Regions from separate parts of the Streptomyces sp. NPDC007088 genome, predicted to be linked through region 1. Evidence: riboswitches for the same ligand, from Rfam matches in the RefSeq annotation. Region 1 holds a riboswitch; the other holds the start of a gene.
What was found. A riboswitch is a leader RNA that binds a small molecule or an ion and turns the genes downstream of it on or off. The one in region 1 is predicted to bind glycine.

Region 1 (4,403 bases):
CAGCGCCTTGACCCGGTCGATCGCGATCTGCTCGACGACGTCGACGTGCTCGCAGCCACCGTAGTAGCGGCGGCCCGGGTAGCCCTCCGCGTACTTGTTGGTGAGTACCGAGCCCTGCGCCTCCATGACGGCGACCGGGGCGAAGTTCTCCGAGGCGATCATCTCCAGCGTCGACTGCTGACGGTGCAGCTCGGCGTCGACGGCGGCCGCCACGTCGGGGTCGAGTTCGTGGAGCGGGGTGTTGAGGAGCGAAGACAAGAGAATCAGTCCCTGGGGTCGGTCGTCAGTCGTCGGAGCCGGAGAAGGCCGCGTACTCCTCGGCGGACAGCAGGTCCTCCGGTTCGCCGGTGACGCGGACCTTGAACAGCCAGCCGTCCTCGAACGGAGCGGAGTTCACGAGGGAGGGGTCGCTCACCACGTCCTCGTTGATCTCGGTGATCTCGCCGCTGACCGGGGCGTACAGGTCGCTGACGGACTTCGTGGACTCCAGCTCTCCGCAGGTCTCGCCCGCGGTGACGGTGGAGCCGATCTCGGGGAGCTGGGCGTAGACGACGTCGCCGAGCGCGTTGGCCGCGTACTCGGTGATGCCGACCGTCGAGACGCCGTCCTCGGCGCCCGACAGCCACTCGTGCTCCTTGCTGTAACGCAGCTGCTGGGGGTTGCTCATGACCTGAATTCTCCTGTACGCGGGGCTGTGCTGGGAAACGGCGGTGGGCGGGGGGCCGGGGCGGGGATCGCCCGGCCCCACCGGGCGGGGGCCGTCGGGCCCGGCCGCCCTCGTGCGCGGGGGCCGCGGAAGAACTACTTCCGGCGCTTGTAGAAGGGCAGCGCCACGACCTCGTACGGTTCGTGGCTGCCCCGGATGTCGACGCCCACGCCCGGCGTACCGGGGGCGGCGTGCGCCGCGTCCACGTAGGCCATCGCGATCGGCTTGCCGACCGTGGGGGAGGGGGCGCCCGAGGTGACCTCGCCGATCACCTCGCCGCCCGCGACGACCGCGTAGCCCGCGCGCGGCACCCGGCGGCCCTCGGCCACCAGGCCGACCAGCTTGCGCGGCGGCCTCGCGCCCGCCTTCTCCGAGGCCGCAGCCAGCGCGTCCCGGCCCACGAAACGGCCGTCGTTCGCGGTCTTGTCGAACTTCACGACCCGGCCCAGACCCGCGTCGAACGGGGTGAGCGAGGCGGTCAGCTCGTGCCCGTACAGCGGCATGCCCGCCTCCAGGCGCAGGGTGTCCCGGCAGGCCAGACCGCAGGGCACGAGGCCCTCGCCGGCCCCGGCCGCGAGCAGCGCCTTCCACAGCCTCGGGGCCTGGGCGGGGGACACGAACAGCTCGAAGCCGTCCTCACCGGTGTAGCCGGTACGGGCGATCATCGCCTCGACGCCGGCCACGGTGCCCGGCAGGCCCGCGTAGTACTTCAGTCCGTCCAGGTCGGCGTCGGTCACCGAGGCGAGGATCCTGGGGGAGGCGGGGCCCTGGACCGCGAGCAGCGCGTACGCCTCGCGGTCGTCGCGGACCTCGGTGTCGAAGCCCTCGCTCCGGCGGTTCAGCTCGTCCAGCACCGTCTGCGCGTTCGAGGCGTTGGCCACGACCAGATAGCGGCTCTCGGCCGGCCGGTAGACGATCAAATCGTCCAGGATGCCGCCGTCCTCGGCGCAGATCATCGTGTAGCGGGCCCGCCCGACACCGATCGAGCCCATGTTGCCGACCAGCGCGTGATCCAGGAAGGGGGCGGCCTCCCGGCCGCTCACCGTGAACTCGCCCATGTGGGACAGATCGAAGAGACCGGCGCGCTCGCGCACCGCCGTGTGCTCCTCGCGCTCACTGCCGTACCGCAGCGGCATGTCCCAGCCGGCGAAATCGGTCATGGTCGCGCCGAGCGCGCGGTGCGTGGCGTCCAGGGCGGTCTTGCGGGGCGAAGTGTCGCTCATACGGGATGCTCCCAGGGGGCGTGACGGCGAGGTGGACCCTCCCCATCTGTCATCGGTACCTGAGAGGTTCGTCATGACCGCCGCGCGTGCGGGGCCCGACTTGCACCGTGGGTGGAGCCGGGAGCACCGGCTCGCTTTTCAGATGTGCCTCGCCCGCGCGGTATCTGGGGCCTGAGAGATTCAAGGGAGGAACTTGCTCCTTCGGCGCCCCGGAGATCACTGCGGACTCCCGGGACTCTCCCGCGCGGATTCAAGCGGCCGGTATGAGGTTGTGGATCGGCGCCATCATCGCACGCGCCCCTCCGGCGCAGAAGGGCCGGTCCGCACCGGCTCATGAGGCCGCCCCCGTTTTCCCGCCGCCCCCGCCGGGGCACTATCAGGAACAGGCCGCATTACCTCCTCTTTACAGTCGGGGGAGGAGCGACGGCTCAACGGGGAGGCGGACCGGGGTGGGCAGGACCAGCGCGTACGACGCGGACGCGACACGCGACGCGGCACACGACACGGGCGAGGGCGCGGGTGGCGCGGAGGGCGGGCCCCGGCCCGGCCCGCTGGCGCCGGCGGGGCTCGGTCCGCCGCGCGGACCCTCGGGACCGGCCGCCCCCCGGCGCGGCCTGCCCGTGCGGCCGGGCCGCGCCACCGGCCGCACCCGCCCCGCCGCCCCGCCGTTCCCGCCGCCGGTCCGTGACCTGCGCGGGCTCGCCGGCGGGGGGCCGCGCACGCTCGGCTTCGCCGCCGGGGATCTGGTCGTCGTCTCCGGACTGCCCGGCAGCGGGAAGTCCACACTGCTCGACCGGGTCGCGCGCACCGGGCGGGGCACGGTCGTCCTCGACTCCCAGGAGGCACGGGAGCGCTGGGAGCGGCGACTGCCGCGCCTGCCGTACGCGCTCTTGCGGCCCCTGGTCCGGCTCTCCCACTACGCCGCTCTGCACCGTGCCCTGCGCTCGGGCGCGAGCCTGGTCCTCCACGACTGCGGGACCCAGCGCTGGGTGCGGCACTGGATCGCCGCCGAGGCCCGCGCGCGCGGCGCCGGGATGCACCTGTTACTGCTCGACGTCCACCCGGCCCTCGCGCTCGCCGGGCAGCGCACCCGGGGCCGCGCGGTCAGCCGGTACGCCTTCCGCCGCCACCGCGCCACCCTCGGCCGGCTCCTTCGCGGGGCCCTGGCCGGGGACCTGCCGCGCGGCTGCGCCTCCGTCGTACTGCTCGACCGGCCCGCCGCCGACGCCCTGCGCCGGCTCGACTTCCCGGCGCCGGCCCCGCCCCGCCCCCGCGCCGCCGGGGAGCGCGCTCCGCGTACGCCAGACGGCGGAGGGTGAGGTTCCGTCCGCGCGCCGTGCGCGCCGGGCCCGGCGCGTTAAAGTTCGCCCGGCGGTCCGCGGGTGAGGGGCGGGCGACCACCGGCAGGAGCAAGGCAGACGGAACGCGCGGGTGAGCCACCCGCGCGCGAGCAGGCACAGGTGGGGAAGAGGATGAACGTCCCGGCGCAGGCCGAGGCCCATACCCAGTCGTACGGCGGCTGGCCGGGCAACGCACTGGAGGAGGTGCTCGCCGCCTCCGTCGGCGTGCCCACGGCGGGCGCGCGGATCGTGGAGGCGCTGGGCCGCAGCCCGGTATGGGTGCCGCTGCCCAAGGGGGGCGGCCCCGACAGCGCCGCGCTCGACGTGCCGACGGTGGAACTCGGCGGACAGGCGTACGTCCCCGTCTTCTCCTCCCAGGAACAGTTCCTCCAGGTGACCGGCGGCACCCTGTCCTTCACCGTGGCCCCCGCAGTCGAGTTCGCCCGCGGGCTGCCCGCGCAGCTCGGCCTGGTCCTCAACCCCGACGGGGCGGTCACCGTGCCGCTGCCGCCGCCCGCCGTCGCCGAACTGTGCCGCAGCGGACGCACCCCGCTGGACGGGGCCGGCACCGGCGGCCGGGTCCGGCTCTACGAACCGGACTGGCAGGTCGACCCCGTCGACTTCCTGGCCGCGGCGGCCGAGGAGTTCCGCGCCACCGGCGTCGTGCGCAGCGCCCGCCGCTGCCTGGCCGAGGTCGAGGACCAGGCGCCCGCGCTGTTCGTCGGCGTCGAACTGGCCGCCTGGGAGGGCGCCGCGGGCGAACTGCCGCTGGACGCCCTCGGCCGCGCCCTCGGCCGGGTCCCGGTGCGCTGGCCGGTCAACCTGATCCTGCTCGACGTCGCCCAGGACCCGGTGGCCGAGTGGCTGCGCGCCCGCGTCCGTCCCTTCCACCTCGCCGAGGCCGGATGACGGGGGCGGCGGAAAGGACGGACCCCGGACCAAGGCGGCCTCCCGCATTCCCGGCGCTGCGCGTCAAGTCCGTGCCGACCCCGCCGCTTAAGCTGGTTTGATGGGCCGGTCGGCGCGTGCGCCGGACGCGCGGGCCGCGGCCCCCGTGATCCGCCGGGCCGGTGCGGGGGCGGTCGAGTCGTGACGAAGGGGCGGTCAAGGGTGAGTGCGTCGGGCACGGCTGCG
Region 2 (4,403 bases), on a different contig from region 1:
ATCTGCGGGACCGCGACGCGCGCGATCTGGAGGGCATGACCCTCATGAGCGACGGGGCGACCGTCTACGAGTGCACCTCGACCGACGAGGTCCTGGAACTCCTCCAGGGGGGGCAGGGCGTCTTCGGTATCGCGGTGGGCGTCGTGTGGCGGGACGTCGAGGCGGCGCTCTCCCAGTTGCACGGTGAACGGATCGACACGGGGGAGACGCTGATCCGCGCCAACCCCGGCGACGAACTGGCCCGCCGCCGCAACCGCGCGGTCTGAGCCCGGCGGCCCTACGGGTCCGGACGACGCGTGCGGCACCCGGTGCGGTGCGGTGCGTTGTCAGTGGCGTGAGGGACTATCGGGGACGTGAGAAGCGCGCCCACCATCATGCATCTGGACATGGATGCGTTCTTCGCCGCGGCGGAACAGGCGGCGAAGCCGAGCCTGCGCGGCAAGGCGGTGGTGGTCGGGGGCCTGGGGCCGCGTGGCGTCGTCTCCACGGCCTCCTACGAGGCGCGGGCCTTCGGCGTGCACTCCGCGATGCCGATGGGGCAGGCGCGGCGTCTGGCGCCGCACGCCGCGTATCTCGTGCCGCGCTTCACCCTCTACCGGGAGATCAGTGAGCAGGTCATGCGGCTGCTGGGCGCGCTCTCGCCCCTGGTGGAGCCACTGAGTCTGGACGAGGCCTTCGTCGACCTGGAGGCGGGGCAGGTGGCCTTCGACGCGCCGAGCGCGCGCGAGGTGGGGGAGCGGCTGCGCGCCGACATCAGGTCCGTCACCGGACTGACCGGTTCTGTCGGGCTCGCCGCCTCGAAGATGCTGGCCAAGATCGGCTCCGAGCGGGCGAAGCCCGACGGACTCGTCCTCATCGAGCCGGGTACGGAGCGGGAGCTCCTGGCGCCCCTGTCGGTGCGGACGCTGCCCGGGGTCGGCCCGGCCACCGGGGACCACCTGCGGCGGGCCGGGATCACCACGGTCGGCGAGATCGCCGAGGCCGGGGAGGACGAACTCGTACGTCTGCTGGGCAGGGCGCACGGTGCCTCGCTGCACGCCATGGCGCTGGCCCTCGACGAGCGGCCGGTCGTGGCCGAGCGCGAGGGCAAGTCCGTCTCCGTCGAGGACACCTACGACGTGGACATCCACGACCGGGTACGGGTCCGCGGGGAGGTCGCCCGGCTCGCCGACCGCTGTGTGTCCCGGCTGCGGACGAGCGGGCGTTCGGGCCGCACCGTCGTCCTCAAGGTCCGCCGCTTCGACTTCTCGACCCTGACCCGCTCCGAGACGCTGCGCGGTCCCACCGACGACCCCTCGGTCGTCCGGGAGGCGGCCGCCCGCCTCCTGGAGGGCGTCGACACGACCGGCGGGGTGCGGCTGCTCGGCGTCGGGGTGTCCGGCCTCGCCGACTACACGCAGGAGGACCTGTTCGCGCAGGCCGCCACGGAGCGGCTCGCGGCCGAGATCGCGGCCCGGGAGGAGGAGCCCGCCGCGGGCGCCGAGCCTGCCGAGCCGGAACCCGTGGCGCGGCACTGGCGGCCGGGCCTGGACGTGACGCACCGCGAGCACGGGCCCGGCTGGATCCAGGGCAGCGGCGTCGGGCGTGTCACCGTCCGCTTCGAGACGCCGCAGTCGCCGCCCGGCCGCGTGCGCACCTTCTCCGTCGACGATCCCGACCTGAGTCCTTCCGCGCCCCTGCCCCTCGTGGCGCGCTGAGCGCGCCCGGTCCTCAGCTCTCCTCGCGGCCCGCCAGCCGGCCGAAGTCGCGGTCGGCCGGCGGGCTCCCGGGCTCCTCGGCGGCCAGGTGGAGACCGTAGTGCTCGTAGAGCTGGAGCTCCTGCTGCGGGGAGAGGTGGCGGCCCACGCCGAAGTCGGGGGCCTCCTTGATCAGAGAGCGTTCGAAGGGCACGCGCAGCACCCCGGAGACCAGTTCGCTCGGCTCCAGGGGGACGAAGGCGTCCCTGCTGAAGAGCCCGGTGCGTATCGCGGCCCACTCCGGGACGCCGGTCGCGTCGTCGAGATAGACCTCGTCCACGGTGCCGATCCTGGTTCCCCCACGGTCCACCGCCCTGCGGCCGATGAGAACGTGCGGATCGATGTCGGTCTCCACGGTGCCTCCCGTACTCGGGACGGAACAGGGCCGACGGGCCCCGGATCGCGGAGCGCGGCGGCGTGGCGGCCGTGCGGGAAGGCACGGCGCGTCCGTAGACACCACGAAAGAGCACTTCGGGCGACGGGGCCACTCGGGGGTCGCGTCCGCCCCGGGCCGGGGGTGAGCGTCCGCCCCGGGCCGGGGGTGAGCACGCCACCTCGGCCCCCGCCCCGGGCCGCGCCCGCTGGTACGCTGGCCACGGCTGCTGACCCCGTGCGGGAGAGTGCCCCGGTCACTGCGGACCGGGGACGCCGAAGGAGCAAATCCTCCCCGGAATCTCTCAGGCCCCTGTACCGCGCGGACGAGGTCACTCTGGAAAGCAGGACGGGCTTCGGGCGGTCAGGTCCGAGGACTTTCCTCACCGACGGTGAAAGCCGGTCGGCCCCCTCCGGGTGGCGGACCGGTGAAGCTCTCAGGTAGCGATGATCGCGATGACAGAGGGGGAGGCCGTCCGGGTACCCGCCTCGCGGTATCCGATGCAGGTCGCGCCGACCAGGAGGCCCCCGCAGATGACCGCCCACCGCACCTCACTCTCGCGACTCGAACAGGGCACGCCCTTCGAACAGCGCCACATAGGGCCCGACGCGGGCGCCCGCGCCAAGATGCTCGCGCAGGTCGGCTTCGGCTCGCTCGACGAGCTGACCGAGGCCGCCGTGCCCGAGGTGATCCGCTCGACCGAGGCTCTCGACCTCCCGGCCGCCCGTACCGAGCCCGAGGTGCTGGCCGAGCTGCGCGCCCTCGCCGACCGCAATCAGGTCCTGCGTTCCATGATCGGCCTCGGCTACTACGGGACCTTCACCCCGCCCGTCGTGCTGCGCAACGTCATGGAGAACCCCTCCTGGTACACGGCGTACACGCCGTACCAGCCCGAGATCTCCCAGGGCCGGCTGGAGGCCCTGCTCAACTTCCAGACCATGGTCGCCGACCTCACCGGACTGCCCACCTCCGGCGCCTCCCTCCTCGACGAGGGGACGGCCGCCGCCGAGGCGATGGCGCTGTCGCGGCGGGTCGGCAAGGTCAAGAACGGCGTCTACCTCGTCGACGCCGACACCTTCCCGCAGACCACCGCGGTGCTGCGCACCCGCGCCGAACCGACCGGCGTCGAGATCGTCGTCGCCGACCTCGCGCGGGGCATCCCCGCCGAGATCGCCGAACGCGGCGTGTGCGGGGTGCTGCTCCAGTACCCCGGGGCCTCCGGTGCCGTCCGCGACCTGCGGCCGGTCATCGAGCGGGCCCACGAGCTGGGCGCGGTCGTCACCGTCGCCGCGGACCTGCTCGCCCTCACCCTGCTCACCTCGCCGGGTGATCTGGGCGCCGACATCGCCGTCGGCACCACCCAGCGCTTCGGCGTCCCGATGGGCTTCGGCGGGCCGCACGCCGGGTACATGGCGGTGCGCGAACAGTTCGCGCGCAACCTTCCGGGCCGCCTCGTCGGTGTCTCCGTCGACGCCGACGGCCACAAGGCGTACCGCCTGGCGCTACAGACCCGCGAGCAGCACATCCGCCGCGAGAAGGCCACCAGCAACATCTGCACCGCGCAGGTGCTGCTCGCCGTGATGGCCGGGATGTACGCGGTCTACCACGGGCCCGAGGGGCTGCGCGGCATCGCCGAGCGCACCCACCGCTACACGAGCCTGCTCGCTGCCGGCCTGCGCGCCGCCGGAGTCGAGGTCGTGCACGGCGCCTACTTCGACACGCTCAGCGTGCGGGTGCCCGGACGTGCCGACGAGGTCCTGGCCGCCGCCAGGGAGCGCGGCGTGAACCTGTTCCGTGCCGACGCCGACACCGTCAGCCTGTCCTGTGACGAGACGACCGACCGCTCCGCCCTCGCCGCCGTCTGGGCGGCCTTCGGTGTCGAGGCGGACGTCGAGTCCCTGGACGCCGAGAGCGCCGACGCCCTGCCCGAGGCGCTGCTGCGCACCGACGACTACCTCGGCCATCCCGTCTTCCACGAGCACCGCTCCGAGACGGCGATGCTGCGCTACCTTCGCTCCCTCGCCGACAAGGACTACGCGCTGGACCGCGGCATGATCCCGCTCGGCTCCTGCACGATGAAGCTCAACGCGACCACCGAGATGGAGCCCGTCACCTGGCCCGAGTTCGGCGGACTGCACCCCTTCGCGCCGGCCGGCCAGGCCCAGGGCTACCTCACGCTGATCCGGGAGCTGGAAGAACGGCTCGCCGAGGTCACCGGCTACGACAAGGTCTCGCTCCAGCCCAACGCCGGCTCCCAGGGCGAACTCGCCGGTCTGCTCGCCGTACGCGGATAC

Region 2: linked by a shared signal. The riboswitch ahead of gcvP (aminomethyl-transferring glycine dehydrogenase) and the one ahead of gcvT (glycine cleavage system aminomethyltransferase GcvT) in region 1 are both predicted to bind glycine.

What each region holds. Positions count from the first base shown of each region.
Region 1 is NZ_JBIAFO010000002.1:518,236-522,638, forward strand. Features, by position in the region: gene glyA (serine hydroxymethyltransferase) at 1-258, opposite strand, end outside; gene gcvH (glycine cleavage system protein GcvH) at 284-667, opposite strand; gene gcvT (glycine cleavage system aminomethyltransferase GcvT) at 802-1,929, opposite strand; glycine riboswitch at 2,078-2,182, opposite strand; gene ACFYMP_RS05360 (AAA family ATPase) at 2,544-3,248, shown strand; gene ACFYMP_RS05365 (enhanced serine sensitivity protein SseB) at 3,402-4,178, shown strand; gene ACFYMP_RS05370 (enhanced serine sensitivity protein SseB C-terminal domain-containing protein) at 4,380-4,403, shown strand, end outside.
Region 2 is NZ_JBIAFO010000009.1:300,740-305,142, reverse strand. Features, by position in the region: gene ACFYMP_RS17320 (MerR family transcriptional regulator) at 1-266, shown strand, start outside; partial or broken gene ACFYMP_RS17315 (DNA polymerase IV) at 354-1,798, shown strand; gene ACFYMP_RS17310 (PRC-barrel domain-containing protein) at 1,711-2,091, opposite strand; glycine riboswitch at 2,340-2,439, shown strand; gene gcvP (aminomethyl-transferring glycine dehydrogenase) at 2,643-4,403, shown strand, end outside.